2 regions of the Lysinibacillus sp. FSL K6-0057 genome follow, and region 2 is predicted to be linked to the other one. Evidence: riboswitches for the same ligand, from Rfam matches in the RefSeq annotation. Region 2 holds a riboswitch; the other holds the start of a gene.
The links. Region 2 has a riboswitch for preQ1 ahead of queF (preQ(1) synthase). Riboswitches for the same ligand answer to the same signal wherever they lie in the genome.

Region 1 (10,024 bases), 570 kb from region 2:
GATTATTTAAGGAAAATGTCGTGGCATGCAAGTGAGAGTTACACACAGGGACTTGTCCCAATTGGATGGCTAAATGAGCTAGAAGAATCACAGCGTCGATTAGATTTTATAGTAGATTCGAAGGGTGACGATAAAGAAATGGCAGCCATTTTACAAAACATGGCACAGCCTTTAGAGCATCTAGATAGCCAAGAAATTGATAAAAAGATGAGTCATCAAATTAAGAAGTATAAGTCATTGCTGAAGAAGCAGGAAGAAGCCATTGAGGACTTTAAGCAATTGAACCGTGGTGAGCTAGATCAGTTTTATTTGCAAACTTTTTTACCAATTAGTCAGGAAAGTCATACATTATTAGAGGATACGCAAAATTATTTAGTTCAAAGAGCAAAAGACCAACAGCAGGCTTATCAAAAAGATGTGCAATTTGGCTACTGGTTACTAGGCGGTGTATGCTTAGCGGTTGTCTTGCTTGTAATCCTTATCGGATTTATCGCAACGAAGGCAGTCAATGTGCCAACACGTCAACTAAAGTCATTATTAAAACGTGCAGAACAGGGTGATTTCACTGCCAACGCAAGTTACGTGGCTCATGATGAGCTTGGTGAAGTAGTCCTGTCCTACAATCAAATGGTAACTGAAGTGAAACGCCTACTCCATACTGTTACTGACAGTGCCTATGAAGTAGAAGAAATGACAGGGAAATTGCAGAAATCCTCTGAGCAATCATCAACAACGACATTAAAAATAGCAAAGGATGTACAATCTATTTCCGAGTCAACGACCGCTTCTTCTAATAAATTAGCTTCGAATACGGCTTCCTTAGAGGAAGTTTTAAATGATGTACAGGTTATTTTAGAAAAGATTCAGGTTGTAGAAAGTTTTGCACAAAAAACAGCCAGAGATGCAGAAAGTGGAACAGAAATTGTACAGGCTAATTTAACGCAAATGCAAGCGATTAAGCAGGCGGTTGAAAGATCTAATACAGCAATTTTTAATCTAGTTGAGCGTGCAGCATCGATTGACCAAATGATTGAAGTAATAGAAAGAATAACAGCACAAACTAATTTACTAGCGTTAAACGCATCTATTGAAGCTGCAAGAGCAGGAGAGCATGGGAAAGGTTTTGCAGTAGTGGCTAATGAGGTACGTAAGCTTGCAGAGCAAACCGTTCAATCAACACAAACGATTACATCCATTGTACAGAACATCCATTTAGATTCGAGCTATGCGGTACAAATGATGGAAGGCGTTTTAGTGGCGACTGAAAAAGGTGTTGCTGTCACAGGACAAACGGCATCAAGTTTTGATCAAATCTTAGAAAAAGTACATACTATAAAGCCGTATATTATGGAAGTATCTGCTACGGTTCAAGAGATTGCCAATCATACAAAGACGGTAAGTGAGGATGCGGTTATGTTGACAGCTTTATCCGATACGAATGCCGTGTCTACTAAGCATGTAGCTGCATTAACAGCTGATCAATTAACAGCTCAGCAACAGTTCCATAATTATATTAAAGAATTGCGCAAAGTATCAAAAGTTTTGCAAATAGCTGTCAAACGTTTTTCGATATAATTTAATATTAAAGAATAATATCTAAAAAGAATCTTCTTTGCAAAAAATAGCAAAGAAGATTCTTTTTTTGCATGGTTACAAAACTAGTTTAAGAAAGTGTAAATACTGTGTGTTTTTGAGATGTACAATTGTGTTTTATATATTTTTGTAGCACAATATTTTTTATGTCCTCATATACTGAGAATAAGGGATTGTATGTTCCTTGTAAGGAATATTATTAATATAATTGTTGTATTTTCAAAACGAACACATTATAATGAATTTCATTGAAAGTGTTATTAAATCAATGTTTATCAATATATTTTTGTACTTTCCGAAAGTACAATTGTTCACATGTGGAGGTTTTGGGAAATGAAAAAGATTATTGTTACTGGAGCACTTGGTCAAATTGGTTCTGAGCTTGTAGAAAAACTTCGTGGTATTTATGGAGAGGACAATATACTTGCTACAGACATTAGAAAGCTTGAACATACTAAGGGCCCATTTGAAATATTGGACGTGACAGATGGACAAAGAATGCACGATTTAGCAAAGGACTTCGGTGCAGATACAATGATGCATTTAGCAGCATTATTATCAGCAACAGCAGAAAGAAATCCATTGTTAGCGTGGAATTTAAATATGGGCGGATTAATGAATGCATTGGAAGTTTCACGTGAGCTAAATATGCAATTTTTCACGCCAAGCTCAATTGGTGCGTTTGGTCCGTCTACACCTAAGGAAGATACACCACAGGATACTTTGCAACGACCAACAACCATGTATGGTGTAAATAAAGTAGCGGGTGAGTTATTATGCGATTATTATTTCAATCGTTTTGGTGTTGATACACGTGGAGTACGCTTCCCAGGATTAATTTCTTATGTAACACCTCCAGGTGGTGGTACAACAGATTATGCAGTAGAAATTTTCTATGAAGCCATCGAACAAGGCAAGTATACATCGTATATTCAAGAAGGAACGTTCATGGATATGATGTACATGCCAGATGCTCTACAAGCTATCGTAGATTTAATGGAAGCGGACGGTAGTAAGCTCGTTCATCGCAATGCTTTTAATATTACTGCTATGAGCTTTGAACCTTCGCAAATCGCGGCTGAAATCAAGAAACACTTACCAAATTTCACAATGAGCTATCAGGTAGATCCAGTTCGTCAAGCCATTGCAGATAGCTGGCCAAACTCTTTAAATATTGAAGCGGCTCAAAAAGAGTGGGGCTTCAAAGCAGAGTATGATTTAGCTAAAATGACGGTAGATATGTTAGAGAAATTGAAAATTAAACTGCATAAAAAAGCAATTTCATAATAGATAAGCAAAGGGTGAAGAACTAGACTTCATCCGTTTTTTTATATGTATATAAAAGAAAATTATTGGAATATATAGATTAAATTATGGAATTAAAATATAATAATATTCGGAATATTAATAGTATTCAGTTAAATTGATGCTGTGACGATTTCACAAGGGGAAAATTCACAAATGAAGGGATGATGGGTTTTATGATGCAAGCACCATTAGTTTTAACTAGTTTTTTCAAACGAGCAGAGAGCTATTTTGCAAGAAAATCAATTATTTCACGGACAAGCCCACACAAAATACACCGTTTAACATATGGACAGTGGGCAAAAAGAACGCGTCGTTTAGCAGATGCTCTTACGAGGCTTGGGATGACAAGAGGAACGAGAGTTGGCTCCTTTGCGTGGAACCAGCATCGACATTTAGAAGCCTACTTTGCTGTACCTTGCTCAGGGGCAATCTTACACATGGTAAATATTCGTTTATCAGAAGAGCATTTGATCTATATTATTAATCATGCAGAAGATGAGATTTTGATGGTCGATGTAGATTTATTACCGATTATTGAAAATATTGCGCCAAAACTAAAGACAGTGAAACACTATATTGTTATGACGGATGATACAGCTTTGCCAAAGACCACATTACAAAATGTTTTATCTTATGAGGAGTTATTAGCTACTGCTGATGAAGAATTTCAATTTCCAGAGGATATTGATGAAGAAGCACCTGCTGGTATGTGCTATACAAGTGCCACGACAGGGAATCCAAAAGGAGTTGTCTATTCACATCGGGGGTTAGTATTACACAGCCACATGCTGAGTATGTCTGATTCTATGGGGATTGCAGAAAGAGATGTCGTGATGCCAATTGTGCCAATGTTTCATGCAAATGCATGGGGGTTACCTTTTGCTAGTGTCAATGTGGGTGCTACACAAGTTCTACCAGGTCCGCAATTTACATCAGCGTTAATAATGGATTTAATCGAACAAGAAAAGGTTACATTAACCGCTGGTGTACCAACTATTTGGATAGGCGCATTACAGGAGCAGGAAAAGAAAGAGCGAGATATTAGTTCTTTAAGAGCGATATGTTGTGGTGGCTCGGCTTCACCAACCCGACTCATTCGGACATTTGAGGAAAAATACGGAATTCCTTATATTGTTGTGTACGGCATGACAGAAACTACACCAATCGTGGCACTTTCCAACTATATGTCATGGATGGATGATTGGCCGATTGAAAAACGTATTGAAGCTCGAGCGATGCAAGGGATGACGATGGCAGGTATCGAATCTAGTATCATTAATGAGAAGGGTGAAGTACCTTGGGATGGCGAAACAATGGGGGAATTGCGTTTAAGAGGTCCATGGATTTCTAACGAATACTATCGGGATGAACGAACAGCAGATGCCTATCGAGATGGCTGGTTATATACTGGTGATATTGCAGTACGAACAGAGGATGGCTTTATTAAAATTACGGACCGTACGAAGGATCTTATTAAATCAGGTGGCGAATGGATTTCCTCTGTTGATTTGGAAAATGCACTGATGACGCATGATGCAGTTTTAGAAGCGGCTGTCATTGCCATGCCTCATGCTAAATGGCAGGAGCGTCCATTAGCTTGTGTGGTATTGAAAGAGGGGCGATCAGTAACTGAACATGAGCTTCTTGCCTTTTTAGAAAATCAATTTGCCAAATGGTGGGTACCAGATGCAGTCGTATTTTTAGAGGAAATTCCAAAGACATCTGTTGGAAAATTTCTGAAAGCAAAGCTGCGAGATAATGTAGCAGATTTTTATCCTAGATCATTGGTATAGTTAAAAGAGCGATTTCCCTAAACGGAAGTCGCTCTTTTATTGAGTTATTTAGTTAACATGTGGAAAACTTGTTCAACGTCTTTATCACCACGACCAGAGATATTAATAATAATGCTTTCCTCAGGTGATAAAGTTGGTGCTAATTTTAGAGCATGTGCGACTGCATGTGAGCTTTCAAGAGCAGGAATAATACCTTCAACCTTGGAAAGTACTTGGAATGCTTCTAAAACTTCTTCATTGGTCACGGTCACATACTCAGCACGACCAATTGTTTTCAAATGGCTATGCTCAGGTCCAGCACCGGGATAATCTAAACCAGCTGCTATTGAATAGGTTGGGAGCGGATTACCGTCTGCGTCCTGCAGCACTAAGCATTTGAAGCCGTGTAGCTCACCTGGTGTTCCTTCGTTTAAGGTAGCAGCTTGATCCGGCTCTATTCCAATAAGGCGAACATCTTCGTCTGCAATATAGTCAGCAAATGCCCCAATGGCATTACTACCACCGCCGACACAGGCAAGAACCGCTGTTGGAAGCTTTCCTTCTTTCTCTAAAATCTGTTCACGACTTTCGCGGCTAATCACGGATTGAAAATGTTTAACCATTGTAGGGAAGGGATGTGGACCAACTGCTGAACCTAATAAATAGAACGTAGTTTCATAGTTTTCTACTAAGTCAGCAAATGCTTCATCAACTGCATCCTTTAGGCGACCCTGCCCTTTATCAACCGCTACGACTTTCGCGCCAAGAAGCTCCATGCGAAATACGTTCAATGCCTGACGCTTTGTATCCTCCAAGCCCATATAAATCGTGCAATCCATTCCAAACATGGCACAAGCTGTAGCTGTTGCTACACCATGTTGACCTGCACCTGTTTCGGCAATCACGCGGTTTGCTCCCATACGTTTGGCTAGTAAGATCTGTCCTAGTACATTATTGATTTTATGTGAGCCTGTATGGTTAAGGTCTTCACGTTTTAAATAAATTTTTGCACCACCCAATTGCTTTGTTAAATTTTCTGCAAAATAAAGAGGGGATTTACGACCAACATATTCACGGAAATAGTAATCTAATTCTTGCTTAAAGTCATCATCCTCTTTATACTTTTGAAAATTCTCATCTAGTATATTTAAAACATTTTGAAGCTCCTTTGGAACAAAGCTTCCACCAAATTCACCGAAATATCCCTTTTTCTCTACTATTGTACTCATCTTTACTCGACTCCTCTATGCTAATTTTTCCATAAAAAAAAGCCACTCCAATCCCTCATAAAAAGGACGAGTAACCGTGGTGCCACCTTTATTCGCAATTTTTGCGCGCTTTCCTGCTCCGGTAACGGGGAGCAAATCGGCCTTACATTTGATAAGGCTGCTCTGAAGTCCATTCACAAGTCTGTACTACTGGTTCACACCACCCACCAGCTCTCTTGAAGTAACAATGCTTGCTACTACTCTTCTTCCTTGCATTTATTAGAAAGAATTGTAGAATATTTTCAGAATAGTGTCAAGAAAAAAGACGAATCTAAAAAGACCCGTCAGTTAAATCAAATTATTAAAGTGAAGGCGTTTGTTTAATACATACATAATCGGCGCACCAACAGCTAATACAACAAATTCACCCGCCGCTACTGTTAGCCAAGTCCAAAAGAATGGCAGCTCTAAGGCTAAGTTCAGCTCAAAGGCAATGATAAACATGGTGCATGTAAATAGCAATGTATTAATAATTAAACGTGCCCATATATTTTTGACAAATTTACAGATTAAAATAAACAGGCCAAGTGTAATCATTGAATGACCTACACCAAACACTAAATCGTAAATGCCAAGTGGTGAAAAGAGATTAGAGATCAATACACCAATAATAATCCCTACGGCAAAGCGTGGATTAAATGCTACTAAATGGTTAAACATCTCGGATACTCGGAACTGTACCTCCGTAAAACCAAATGGTGCAACAAGCATGGTCACAGCTATATAGAGAGCCGCAATGATACCACTTGCTGCTAAAAATTTTATTTTCATATTCATTTCTCCTTAGTTTTTTTTCGTGGGATGGTTACGAACCACGGTGCTTTCACACAAGTAAATATTTTATTATACATATCTAGTAGAAGTCAAATGTCAGACTTTGTCTATAATGTCCTATCGTCGCAAAATTGTCATAAATATTTTTTACTATGTTGAAAAAAGAAATAGAATAACTAAAACAGCGTAGTTTAGCGGTTTAAAGCGCCAAATTGAATGAAAAACTAAAATATTTTGTCACTTTTAAAAGTCAGAACATTCATAATGTTGTTGACTGAGCTCGATAATAACGATAATATAGCGATACATTCACACTTTGTTTGGATAAAGTGCGGTAGATATTTGAGAACATAATCGGGGGGATTATTTGTGAAAAGCAATGTGAAGAAGCTATCATTCCTTCTTTTTGGATTAGTGTTACTACTTGCTGCTTGTGGTAGTGGTGGCTCTAGTACAACAGATTCAAAAGGAAATGAAACAAACAATGCAAGTGAGAGCGGAAATGCAGACGATAAAACATATAAAATCGGGATTACTCAAATTGTTGAGCATCCATCGTTAAACGCAGCAACGGAAGGCTTTAAAAAAGCAATTGAAGATGCTGGCTTAAAAGTTGAATACGATCCACAAATTGCGCAAGGAGATAACAGCCTTAACACAACGATTGCTAACAATCTAGTGAGTGCAAACGTAGATTTAATTTTTGCTAACTCTACACCTTCTGCACAAGCAGCTGCAACAGCAACAAGTGATATTCCAATTATTTTCACATCGGTTACAGATGCTGTTGGTGCACAGTTAATCGACTCAATGGAGAAGCCAGGGAAAAATATTACAGGCACAATTGATCTACATCCTGAAACGATTTCTAAAACAGTAGCATTCTTACAAGACCTTGGTGCGAAAAAAGTAGGGATGGTCTACAATGCGGGTGAGCAAAACTCAGTTGCACAAGTTTCAGAAGTGAAAAAGGTTATGGATGAACAAGGTTTAACGGTGGTAGAAGCATCAGCATCCACTTCAGCAGATGTAAAGCAAGCGACAGAATCTCTAATTGGTAAAGTAGATGCTTTCTATATTATTACTGATAACACAGTAGTTTCTGCTTTAGAATCGGTAATTGATGTTGCCAATACGAATAAATTACCATTAGTCGTAGGAGAATTAGATTCTGTGGCACGTGGTGGTTTAGCTGCTTATGGATTTGAATATTTCGATATCGGTTATGAAGCAGGTCAAATGGCTGTGAAAATTTTAAAAGGTGAAGCAACACCTGCTGATACACCAGCACAATATCCTCAAAATCTGAAACTATTAATCAATAAAAAAGTAGCGGATGATTTAGGAATCGAAATGAAAGATTCTTGGGGTGCAGAAATTCTAGAAAAGTAAAACGAAGCGGGGGAGAACTATCCCCGCTTTATCTTCATTTTACAAGCGATATAAATAATTAAGAGATTTAGGAGATGATTCAACGATGTTTTTAGCATTATTTGGCGCAGTGGAGCAAGGAATCATCTATGCAATTATGGCACTTGGTGTATATTTAACATTTCGGGTGTTAGATTTTCCGGATTTAACGGTTGATGGAAGCTTTGTAACAGGGGCGGCAACGGCAGCAACAATGGTTTTGCTTGGCTACCACCCAATCTTAGCGACTTTAGTGGCAATTGTTGCTGGATTTATTGCTGGATGTATGACAGGAATTCTTCACACGAAAGGAAAGATTAATCCACTATTATCAGGGATTTTAATGATGATTGCTTTATACTCGATTAATCTACGCATCATGGGGTTAACTGCAGAAAATACGATAGGTCGCCCGAATATTCCACTATTAAACTCTGAAACAATCTTTTCAAAGTTTCAAGCTTTTTGGAGCAATTTAGGGATCGATGCTGCTCTTAATAACCTATTAAAAGGCATGGGCTTTCAGCATGTACCAGGTACATGGAGTGTGCTGATTGTCGTATTAATCATCACGATTTTAATTAAGTTAATAGCAGACTGGTTCTTAAAGACAGAGGTCGGGCTAGCTATCCGAGCAACTGGTGATAATAAACGAATGATTCGCAGCTTCTCAGCAAATACAGATACACTTATCATTTTGGGGCTAGGACTTTCCAATGCACTTGTCGCATTTTCTGGAGCTTTAATCGCACAATACTCGAAGTTTTCAGATGTAAGTATGGGGATTGGTATGATTGTGATCGGTCTTGCATCCGTTATTATTGGTGAGGCTATTTTTGGGACTAAAACCATTATTCGTACAACTTTTGCAGTCATTGCAGGAGCCATCATTTATCGTATTATATTAGCATTAGCATTACGTGTAGATTTCCTTGATTCAGGAGACATGAAATTAATTACGGCTATCATCGTTATTTTGGCGCTGATTTTACCGCAAATTATCAATAAGAGTAAGGAACGTAAACGTAAAGCCAAGCGTGCTGCGGGACTTTCGTAAGTAAAAACAGTAGAGAAGGGAGGAAAAGGCCTTGCTTAAATTACATGGTATTAATAAGGTATTTAATGAGGGAACACCAGATGAGAAAATTGCACTTGCAGAGATTAACCTACACTTAAAGCCTGGTGATTTTGTGACAATCATTGGTAGTAATGGTGCAGGTAAATCAACGATGATGAATATGATTTCAGGTGCTTTAACACCTGATTTCGGGACAGTGTTAATTGATGGTAATAATGTGACAAGTTTGCCTGAATATAAACGCTCTCAATACATTGGTCGTGTCTTCCAGGACCCAATGGCGGGAACGGCACCTACGATGACAATTGAAGAAAATCTAGCTCTAGCATACTCTCGCAATAAGCATAGAGGGTTACGTAATGGTGTGGATAAAAAGCGTCGTGAATTTTTTAAAGAATCACTAGAGATGCTTGGTTTGAATCTTGAGAATCGCCTTTCTGCAAAAGTAGGCTTACTTTCAGGTGGGGAACGTCAAGCTTTGTCGCTCTTAATGGCTACCTTCACAAAGCCATCTATTTTATTGCTGGATGAGCATACGGCTGCACTTGATCCATCACGTGCAGAATTAATTACTCGTATTACGAAGTACTTAGTGGAAAAAGATAATTTAACGACATTAATGGTAACGCACAATATGCAGCAAGCATTAGATTTAGGCAATCGTCTTATTATGATGGATAAAGGCCAAATCATTTTAGAAGTTGGTGAAGATCGCAAACATGAATTAACAATCCCTGATTTAATGGCTGAATTTGAACGCATTCGTGGGGAAAAAATGAATTCAGACCGTGCTCTTTTAGGTTAATGATGAAACGCTCATA
Region 2 (10,024 bases):
AATGATATACGTAGAAATTTTAGCTTCCTTATTTGTAAAAGGATCTTCTAGACTATAATCAAAATGCCATTGTTCGTCAGAATAGTAGGCAGCCAAATATCGAATACTTGCCATCTCTTCTTTTGCTGGCATCGCCCCACCTTTATCAAAAATATCTTTTAAAAAGAACAGAAGAACTTCACTTTCAGGCATTGTTCGAACAGATATTTCTTCACGGTTTCCATGCTCTGTTTGATTACTGCTTAAAAGGAAATACCCAAGGAATACGCACATCATGATAATTGGTAGCAGAAGGAGCAGCTTTAAATTTGTTTTTGGACGGGATGTTGTATTAGGAGAAGCTGTTCCATAATAATTATTAATCGTTTGATCTACATAATAAACTTTATTCTCTTTTAACATGATTTCAGTATCACAAAAAGGACATTTGAATGTTTGCTCTTCTTTATATTCAATTTTCCCATTACAATTTGGACAATTTAATTTAATAAATTCCACTGGCAGCCCTCCCAACTCTATTTTCCATTAAGCTTAGTTGTCTAAAAAATAAATGTCAATATTTATGAAATATAGGCAAACTACCTGAGACTAAATCCGCAGTGCAGAGCCAGATTTTTTAAATTCTAACTTATTATATTTTTTCCTCTAATCTAAGAGAACCTAAGTCTAAATACGATTATGCATTTCCATCCTTAAGCTAAGCCAATTAACTATGTAGAAATAATGTAAATATGATATCTTTTTGCAAGGTAGTATTTTGGAAAGAGAGGATATTTATCAATGAATCAAAATAATTTCTGGCTTGATTTACCACGGCCATTTTTCATTTTAGCTCCTATGGAGGATGTGACAGATGTTGTATTTCGTCATGTCATTCAGGATGCAGGGAGACCTGATGTATTTTTTACGGAATTCACCAATACGACGAGCTATTGTCATCCAGATGGCTTAGATAATGTACGTAATCGCTTAGCTTTCACAGAAGATGAGCAACCCATTGTTGCACATATTTGGGGAGACAACCCAGAACATTTTCGTCAAATGAGTATTGGTATGAAGGAATTAGGTTTTAAGGGAATTGATATTAATATGGGCTGCCCAGTTGATAATGTAGCAGAAAGAGGTAAAGGAGCTGGCTTAATTCTTCACCCTGAACTAGCCGCAGATATTATTCAAGCAGCCAAAGCAGGTGGATTACCAGTTAGTGTTAAAACAAGACTTGGCTTTACGGATGTAGCAGAATGGCGTGAGTGGCTTACCCATATTTTAAAACAGAATATCGCCAATCTTTCTATTCATCTCCGTACACGGGAAGAAATGAGCAAGGTCGCTGCACATTGGGAATTAATTGCAGATATCAAAAAACTACGTGATGAAGTTGCTCCTCAAACATTACTGACAATCAACGGTGATATTCCTGATCGTTTAACAGGTCTAAAACTGGTTGAGCAATACGGTATCGATGGTGTAATGATTGGACGTGGTGTGTTTTCAAACCCATTTGCCTTTGAAAAGGAACCTAAAGAGCATAGCGCCAAAGAATACCTTAACTTACTATACTTACACCTTGATCTTCATGACCACTATGCCAAGGAATTCGAAACGCGTTCATTTAAAGCATTACAGCGTTTCTTTAAAATATATGTACGTGGCTTCAAAGGGGCTAGTCAATTGAGAGTTCAATTACTGAACGCAAATTCTACTGATGAAGTCCGTGAAATACTAGCTGCGTATATTGCCCTCGAACTAACGGAGTAAACCTTTATTATAAGTTGCGACAAATAAAGAGGATGTCAACGGCAGAAAAAGCAACTTTGCAAGGTGAGGGGTTGATTTCCGTTCGGCCAGCGTCCTTTCCAGGGGGCGTCCGATGAGCCGCTTCACTCACTTCCGTTCGCTCCAGGGTCTCCTCTGTGACGCTGGCTCCACTCCAATCAACCATGCTGCAAAAGTGGCTTTTCCTTATCTTTCATACTAGCTAGCCGTAGTAATCAAATTAGCCTATTATTTGTATGATTAGAGAAAGGATAGACTCTTAATTTCATTGCGAAGAAGTGATGAGTGTCAAAAACCCTCCATAAAATGGGTAGTGAAGACCTTCACTTTATTTGAAGACCTTTTCTAAAAAGTTAACATTTTGTAGGTTGGAGTGGAGGGCTACTTGACTCCCGTGGGATAGCGAGACAGGCAAAACTCTAAACGGAGCGGTAGCGGAGGAAGCGATTCGGCGCTCGCCCACAGGAAAGCAAGTAGCCTGTAACGGAAACCATTTTCACCTTTCACAAAAATTCTATTGATGGTTTTGTTTTTCAACACTAAGGGAGATTGGCTATAGCCAATCTCCCTTGTATTTGCTTTTACTTGTAATCATTGATTGGACCTTTATCCATTAGAACTTCTACCATATTAGAGGACCCCATCTTCAGTTGAGGTCTACGTTCTGAATTCGGTTCACTATAAAGCTCTAATGGACTGATAATCACGCCATCCGGAGTATTATGAAGTATTCCAGGCACACAGGAATAAATTCTATCATTATTATTGGCATTTTTAGCGAAAATAGTAACGGAGGTTCCATTATGATTATCTATACTCATGGACACCTTATACCTGTAGAATGAGCCTGTGCCATTTGATTGAGCGGAGTAAACGACAGGAACAACTGCCAGAACATTATTATTTAGTCTCAATTTGATTACTTCAGTTTTCGTTGATCCACCAGCTCTCCCAACATCCCCCATGTGTTCGACTACTCCGTTGCCAAAACTCCTCAGTGGAGGTGTTTTTTTCGCCCCAAACATAGCTACATCGATCTGCTGACCATCCTTTGTATAGACTAAAGCATATATATCGTAGTCAGTACCAGTTTTCCAAGATACCGTAGCAGTAATTTCAGGCGTTTTATCAATGATAACTGGCTTTTGACCTTTGGTAAGACTGACATTCCCCTTTACCTTTTCAAGATTTATCGGTGACAACATGTTTTGTCTATTTGTATTTTCCTGAACAGTTAGTGATTTATCAGGTTCTCTCGGTGTTTGTTTTTTTATAGTTGTAGATTCAGAAAGCTTGTTTTGTTCATCAGGTTCAACTTCAACACCGTAATTTTTACATAACCCCTCTAACCCAGAATCAAATCCACGCCAAATAGATCTCACCTTTGTCTGACTATTCCTTAGATATAATTCTAATACTACTATTCCATTCTCATTTGCGAACTTAGATGGCGCTAAATCGATAACAGTGCTATCAGTACATATCTCTGCCTTTAAATTTTTCACATTTGAAAAACCTCGGCTATTATCTTCTGTAAGTGTTATTGCTATTTTAGTAATACCTTCAGGAATTTTACTCATGTCAAAATTCATTTTATGTATTTTTATATTCCCTACATTCTCAGATGGTATCAGGGTAGCTGCACCAGATATGCTAGTTGGTTGATTATAAAATATAATTCCGTTATCTCCTTGTACCTTGTTTGCATCCGTTAAAAGAAATGCAGTTAACGAAATATCGACCAAATTAGACATTTCGTAGCTAATAGTAACACTACCTTTTTGGGAACTTATAACTGTATTTTCTCCCATCTGAAGGAATTGAATCATGTGAATCCCCCTTTTCCCCTTATTATTTATACACATCAAACAATTTTAAAGTTAATCTTCCAATAGAAAATTCGAGTAATATTTACAAAATCCTTCTTAAGGGGAATCGTTGGAAACAAATACTGACAACATATAAGGAAAACCAATCTAATTTCTCATAAAAACATTTTATGCTATGATGTTTAAATTGTGTCTACTAAGTAACACAGTTACATTCATCTAAGAAAGAGGTATTTATGCATCATACACAGTTATCCAAGCGACATTGGTTACTTATCTTAACACTAGCATTATTAACATTTGTTCTTGGGACAAGCGAATTTGTTATTGTCGGGATCTTAACTGATATTTCTTCAAGCCTTCATATGACAAATGCAAAAGCAGGCACACTCGTTTCTGCGTTCGCTATTACATTTGCCATAGCCACACCACTCGTGATGTCAGCAACAAGCCATTTTCCAAAGCGTAAATGGATGCTGTTTTTGATAGGTTCCTTCATTGCCTTAAATGCTCTGTGCGTAATTTCAACGAGCTATAGTATGCTCCTTATACTTCGGGTTATGACAGCGATTGTAACAGGCGTATTGATCTCTCTAGCCATGATTGTTGCAAGCGAAACCATGCCGACTAACAAACGCGGCCTTGCTATATCATTCGTTTTCGGTGGTTTCACACTGGCAAATGTAGTTGGCGTACCCATTGGAATTGTTATCGCCGAATGGTACGGCTGGAATGCCACTTTCATGTTAACCACTCTTCTCGGAGGGTTGGCGTTTGCGGCATCTTTTTTTGTCTTACCTACTCGACTCAGCCAAGTACGAAGCTCGATACGCGATCAATTTTCTTTACTAATCCAACCACGAATTTTAATTGCCTTTTTCATTCCTGCGCTTGGGTTTGGTGCAACCTATGCAGTCTTTACGTACCTTGTTCCTATTTTAAAGGGGATGGGTGCACCAAATAATTCTATCAGTTTAATCTTATTCGGTTACGGGTTTCTTTCGATTTTCAGCAACATTCTTGCCAGTAAAATTGCCAGTCACAATGCCATAGGTCGACTTCGGTTTGTTTTTCTCGTCCAAGCAATTGTACTGACAACTTTATTTTGGACGACAAATCATTTTATTTTAGGACTAGCAAACATCGGATTAATGTCACTAATGGCCATCCTCTTAACAACATCTACTCAGCTTTATTTAATAGATTTGGCCGAAATTTATAAACCAGATGCTAAAGGACTCGCTGCTTCTCTTATGCCAGTGGCAAGTAACGTAGGCATCGCCTTTGGGTCTGCATTAGGCGGAATTGTGTATCATCAAGGAAATTTGATGAATGTCACATGGGTCGGTGGTATAGTTGCCGTCTGTGCAAGTCTGCTAACTTTCTTTAGTTATCATTTAGATCATAAACAAAAGAAAATGGCATAAAGATGCACTTTAGTAAGAATATAAATCAAACAGACCCATTCGCATAAAGTGAATGGGCCTGTTATTAAAACAATTACTTGTGATACGAATCTTCATAATAAGGAAGGCTATTTCAAAGAATTATCCTGAAATGAGATGTTTTTCTTTCATTGGTCCAACTTTATTTAAAATGATTGCACCAACCATTTGAATAATCGTCTTCACAATAATTTGCCCCAAAATAGTGGCAGGTACCGCTTCCCATGGCAATATATTGGCGCCAAGTGGACTTAAGCCGATTACTACGAAAATTGCAGAATCTAGAAAGCCTCCAACAATTCCACTGTAGAACACACGCCAAGCCATTGGTAATTTTAATCGAGTATAGATTTCTGTATCAGCCGTTTCAGCGACAACAAATGATAGCGCTGATGCTACTACAATCAAAAGTGTATCTCCCAGTAGGAATGATACCACTGCTGATAAAATTAAAGCTGTAATAATAAATACATACGTTTTTGCTCTACCATATTTATTTTGTACTAGGTCACGAAAAATAAAGGTCGCCCCAATTAAAAGTGTCCCCATTGGAACAATAAACATACCAAAGTGCAATGGTGCAAATGCTGCCGTTACCACATTAGCGATAACAATAGATAATAAATAAAATAATACGCTCATACTATTACTCCTCAAGTAAATTTAAAAGCTTTTTCGTAATGGCACACTATACACCTCTTTTATTCCCCCAAACAAGGGCATGTAACTGTGGCAGTACTTTAACATCTCTTAATTCTTCATCTTTCATTACTCTATCAATCAGCGCATGATATTTATCCAATAAATGCATAATTAATTGTGAATTATCAGTTGTCGTGAGATCATCATTACCGACTTGAAGATAAAAAGGAATCATTGGATATCGATGGTGAATTTGTTTAGCATAATCGTAATCCTCTTGATTAAAAACGACTATTTTGAGGGATACATGGTGATTGCTGTTTCGATCTTTAAGTTTTTCGAAGATATAAGAAAGCACAGAATAGTCTGTGGTCATTCCAGAACTAGGTGGCTTTGGTGAAATTGTCAGTTCATCAATCTCATACATCCATTTCTGCCACCTACTCCCCTGTGTTTCTACCCCGATTTTCATGTCATTTTCTTTTAAAATGGCAATGAGCTCTGCTAAATTCGGATTGAGTGCAGGATTGCCTCCTGAAATCGTGACAAATGAAAAACCATTGCCCCCCAGTCGTTTCAACTCAGCCCAAATCTCTTCCGCTGTCATTTGGACAATAAGATGCTTTCCACTGCCATCCCACGTAAACGATGAATCACACCAAGAACAGGAGTAATCACATCCTGCAGTTCTCACAAACATGGTCTTCTGGCCAACGACCATTCCCTCACCTTGAATTGTTGGTCCAAAGATTTCAATCACAGGTATCTTACTCAACTTCCATCCACTCCCGTCTCGCTTCTGCATAGCTTGTCGGAGTTTCATAAAGTTTGATAAACTCTACACGCGCACCGTTATATCCTTCATCAAGCAAGGCCACTGTCAACTTTTCGTAAATCCACACAACTATATTCTCTGCCGTCGTATTCATAGGTGGAAGTGTTTCATTTAAATAGCGGTGATCTAAATGAATCTCTATTTTTTGTTTCCATATTTCTTTTATATCGCCAAAATCAATCAGCAAACCACGTTCATCTGTGTAGCCACTCAGCCCTAATACTACACGATAGGTATGACCGTGCAGATTTTTACATTTCCCTTCATAATCATGTAAATGATGAGCAGCATCGAAGGTAAATTCCTTGCTTACGAGAACACGCTTTGCATGATAGTTCAATTGATTTCTTTGAATATCCACATCAATTTTTTGAAGTCTCTCGACGATTTTAAAATCTGACATGCCTTAAGACTCCTTCCTATAACGCAAATACTCATCAAGTCCTTTTTTTCGTAGTTTACATGCTGGGCATTCACCGCAACCATCAGCTATGACACCGTTATAGCAAGTCAACGTTCTTTCTCGAACAAAGTCCAATGCCCCGAACTGATCAGCAAGCTCCCATGTCTGTGCCTTATTCAGCCACATCAATGGTGTATCAATTACAAAAGAATCATCCATCGATAAATTTAACGTTACATTTAAGGATTTAATAAAAACATCTCGGCAATCTGGATATCCGCTAAAATCTGTTTCACAAACGCCAGTCACGATATGCTTAGCTCCTACTTGACTCGCTAAAACACCTGCAAATGAAAGAAAGAGAAGATTTCGACCAGGAACAAAAGTCGATGGCAGCTCACCATTATCTCCGTCTTCTACTTTAATATCTTGTCGTGTCAAAGCATTCGGAGCAAGCTGGTTCAGGAGTGACATATCAAGAATATGATGCCTGATTCCAAGTTCACTCGCTATCTCTTTTGCACATTCAATTTCAAGACGATGCCTTTGACCATAATCAAAAGTGACTGCCTCAACCTCTTCAAAACGTTCTTTTGCCCAAAACAAACAAGTTGTACTGTCCTGACCCCCACTAAATACAACAATTGCTTTTTCCTGCTTCATCTATAAAACTCCCTTATATCAAAAAAACAGCACTCTAAGAAAAAGTGCTGCTTTCTTCTTAGTTTTTTAAAGAGGGTAGCTAAAAACCTCTTTCTTGATTGAACTATTCAAATCTTCATTTATCGATTATCAATTTTTTCTGGATTAAGATCGTGGTTCATTAAACGATAATTGGCGATTTCTTCATATTTCGTTCCTGGCTTCCCATAGTTACACCATGGATCGATCGAGATACCCCCACGTGGAGTAAATTTCCCCCAAATCTCGATATATCGTGGATCAAGCAATGCAATTAAATCATTCATAATGATATTGACGCAATCTTCATGGAAATCGCCGTGATTTCTAAAACTGAATAAATACAATTTTAGTGATTTACTCTCAACAATTTTTTTATCCGGGATATACGAGATGTACATCGTGGCAAAATCCGGCTGATTTGTCAGCGGGCATAAACTAGTGAACTCTGGACAATTAAACTTAACGAAATAATCTCGATTGGCATGTAGATTATCCACTGCCTCCAATACCTCAGGTGCATAATCATAGGAATACTTTGTACCTTGATTACCTAATAGGGTTAAATCCTTTAATCCTTCTTCATGACTTCTGCCAGACATAAAAAAACCTCCTTGTAAAAATGTTTCCCAACACTTTTCAAGAGAGGCATCACCAATCAGTCTATTAAAACATAAGTAAAAACATAAAAAAGCCACGTCCGATATGGACATGGCATATTGTCATGTTTCCATAGTTTTTTATAGAGGGTATCAGCTATGAACCTCTCCCGTTCTAGTCCGGGCATTCTTTTCTTCAATATCGTACAAAAAATAGTACAGCACGTCAAATAGATTTTTTATAAAATCTTACCCTATGGAATACGACTTACAAGCAATATGAAAACTGCATTTAGACTAGTCATGGAGAACTGTATCATAATAAAGTGTGGTTTTAATGAAAATAGAAAAAGTGTTTCCGAAATTCTTGAATCATTTAAACTAAAGATTTCCACTTATCCTTCTAACCATTTGTTAGTAGCACCCCGATTTATAATCGCTCTAAGTCCTGATATTCTTTCATATAAGGACCATCCTCTGCAACATATGAATGATACAATGCCTTTACTGCAAAATTTTTCTCTAAACCCATTTCGGATTTTAGCTTTTTTAATTCATCATGCAACGTTCGATGTTCATTGATTAGCTTTAGCATAATTGATTTATTATATTTCATTACATTCATCCTTTTTGTCTATAAAATAATGTGGAACAGCAAAATCCTCAGGCATCTGATGTTGTTCTAGTATTTTGTAACGTGTATTTGTCTCTTTGAATGCTTTATCAATAAATGTTTTAAACTTTCTCATTTCAAAGTTCACGTTATTTGTTGAAGCTATAATTATACCATTATCACTCGTAATCTTAAAAACATCCTTTAAATAGATACTTTAGTAGAGATTCAAATCAAATCAGATCAGTCACATTCGCTTCATGCAAATATGACTGTTTTTTAAAAATCACACTTACTTATGATACAGTTCACCCTAATGTGACTAAGGCCAAAAATATACTATATAATTAAAAACTATCTTAAGTTATTATAAAGAAAAGGAGGTATAATATGACAGCAGAGATTTGCGTTATAAATAAACTTGGTGTGGCATTAGGTGCAGATAGTGCTGTAACAATTGGAAATGGCAAAAAAATATATAACAGTGCCAATAAATTGTTTGCTCTATCTAAATATGCTCCTGTAGGAATCATGATATATAATAATGCAAGTTTTGTAGGGGTTCCCTTCGAAACAATTATAAAACTTTTCAGGAAAAATTTAGGTGAATCTAAACACCCTAATCTAATCGACTATGGAAATGCTTTTATTGAATTTCTTGTAGATAATGGTTATTCTCAGATTTGTACCAATAGAGAAGTTGATAAACATCTACTTCAAGTAATTAATGCATATCTAGAACAGTTCTACTCTAAGTATATACGAAGCTTAAAAGCTACTTCTGAAGAAAAGAATTTATCCGGAAAACAACTTTTAATTTTTTCTGAAGAATTACTAGAGAAAATGTTAGATAATGAAACTGACCGATTAGATAAAAAAAATATTTTAGATTGTTTTGAAGATACCGATACAATTTCAAATGAATTAGAAAGTCATATTAATGGCTTAGTTAATCATATATTCAAAAGTCTAATTTTTTCCGAAGAAATTTTCACTAAAATACTTAATAATGTTTGGAATCATTTAATTAAAGAATTCTCACCATATTCAACAGGAATTGTTATTGCAGGATTTGGTGAAGATGAAGTACTACCACTTGTTTTTGATTTTAAAATTGATGGTATTGTTGAAGGAACATTAAAAATTTCAGACGCTTCAATTACAGATTCATCTGAAGAACAATACAATACTATTCTTCCTT

Region 1: linked by a shared signal. The riboswitch ahead of MHB40_RS02480 (QueT transporter family protein) and the one ahead of queF (preQ(1) synthase) in region 2 are both predicted to bind preQ1.

What each region holds. Positions count from the first base shown of each region.
Region 1 is NZ_CP152047.1:522,168-532,191, forward strand. Features, by position in the region: gene MHB40_RS02460 (methyl-accepting chemotaxis protein) at 1-1,575, shown strand, start outside; gene MHB40_RS02465 (L-threonine 3-dehydrogenase) at 1,927-2,880, shown strand; gene MHB40_RS02470 (long-chain fatty acid--CoA ligase) at 3,075-4,694, shown strand; gene trpB (tryptophan synthase subunit beta) at 4,739-5,902, opposite strand; T-box leader at 5,962-6,161, opposite strand; gene MHB40_RS02480 (QueT transporter family protein) at 6,230-6,712, opposite strand; PreQ1 riboswitch class I at 6,719-6,763, opposite strand; gene MHB40_RS02485 (ABC transporter substrate-binding protein) at 7,085-8,107, shown strand; gene MHB40_RS02490 (ABC transporter permease) at 8,193-9,182, shown strand; gene MHB40_RS02495 (ABC transporter ATP-binding protein) at 9,214-10,008, shown strand.
Region 2 is NZ_CP152047.1:5,006,444-5,016,467, forward strand. Features, by position in the region: gene MHB40_RS25055 (leucine-rich repeat domain-containing protein) at 1-498, opposite strand, end outside; gene MHB40_RS25060 (tRNA-dihydrouridine synthase) at 781-1,758, shown strand; gene MHB40_RS25065 (TerD family protein) at 2,358-3,605, opposite strand; gene MHB40_RS25070 (MFS transporter) at 3,842-5,032, shown strand; gene MHB40_RS25075 (VUT family protein) at 5,153-5,692, opposite strand; gene queE (7-carboxy-7-deazaguanine synthase QueE) at 5,739-6,467, opposite strand; gene queD (6-carboxytetrahydropterin synthase QueD) at 6,460-6,930, opposite strand; gene queC (7-cyano-7-deazaguanine synthase QueC) at 6,934-7,593, opposite strand; gene queF (preQ(1) synthase) at 7,713-8,213, opposite strand; PreQ1 riboswitch class I at 8,338-8,384, opposite strand; gene MHB40_RS25100 (hypothetical protein) at 8,641-8,826, opposite strand; partial or broken gene MHB40_RS25105 (hypothetical protein) at 8,816-9,013, opposite strand; gene MHB40_RS25110 (hypothetical protein) at 9,214-10,024, shown strand, end outside.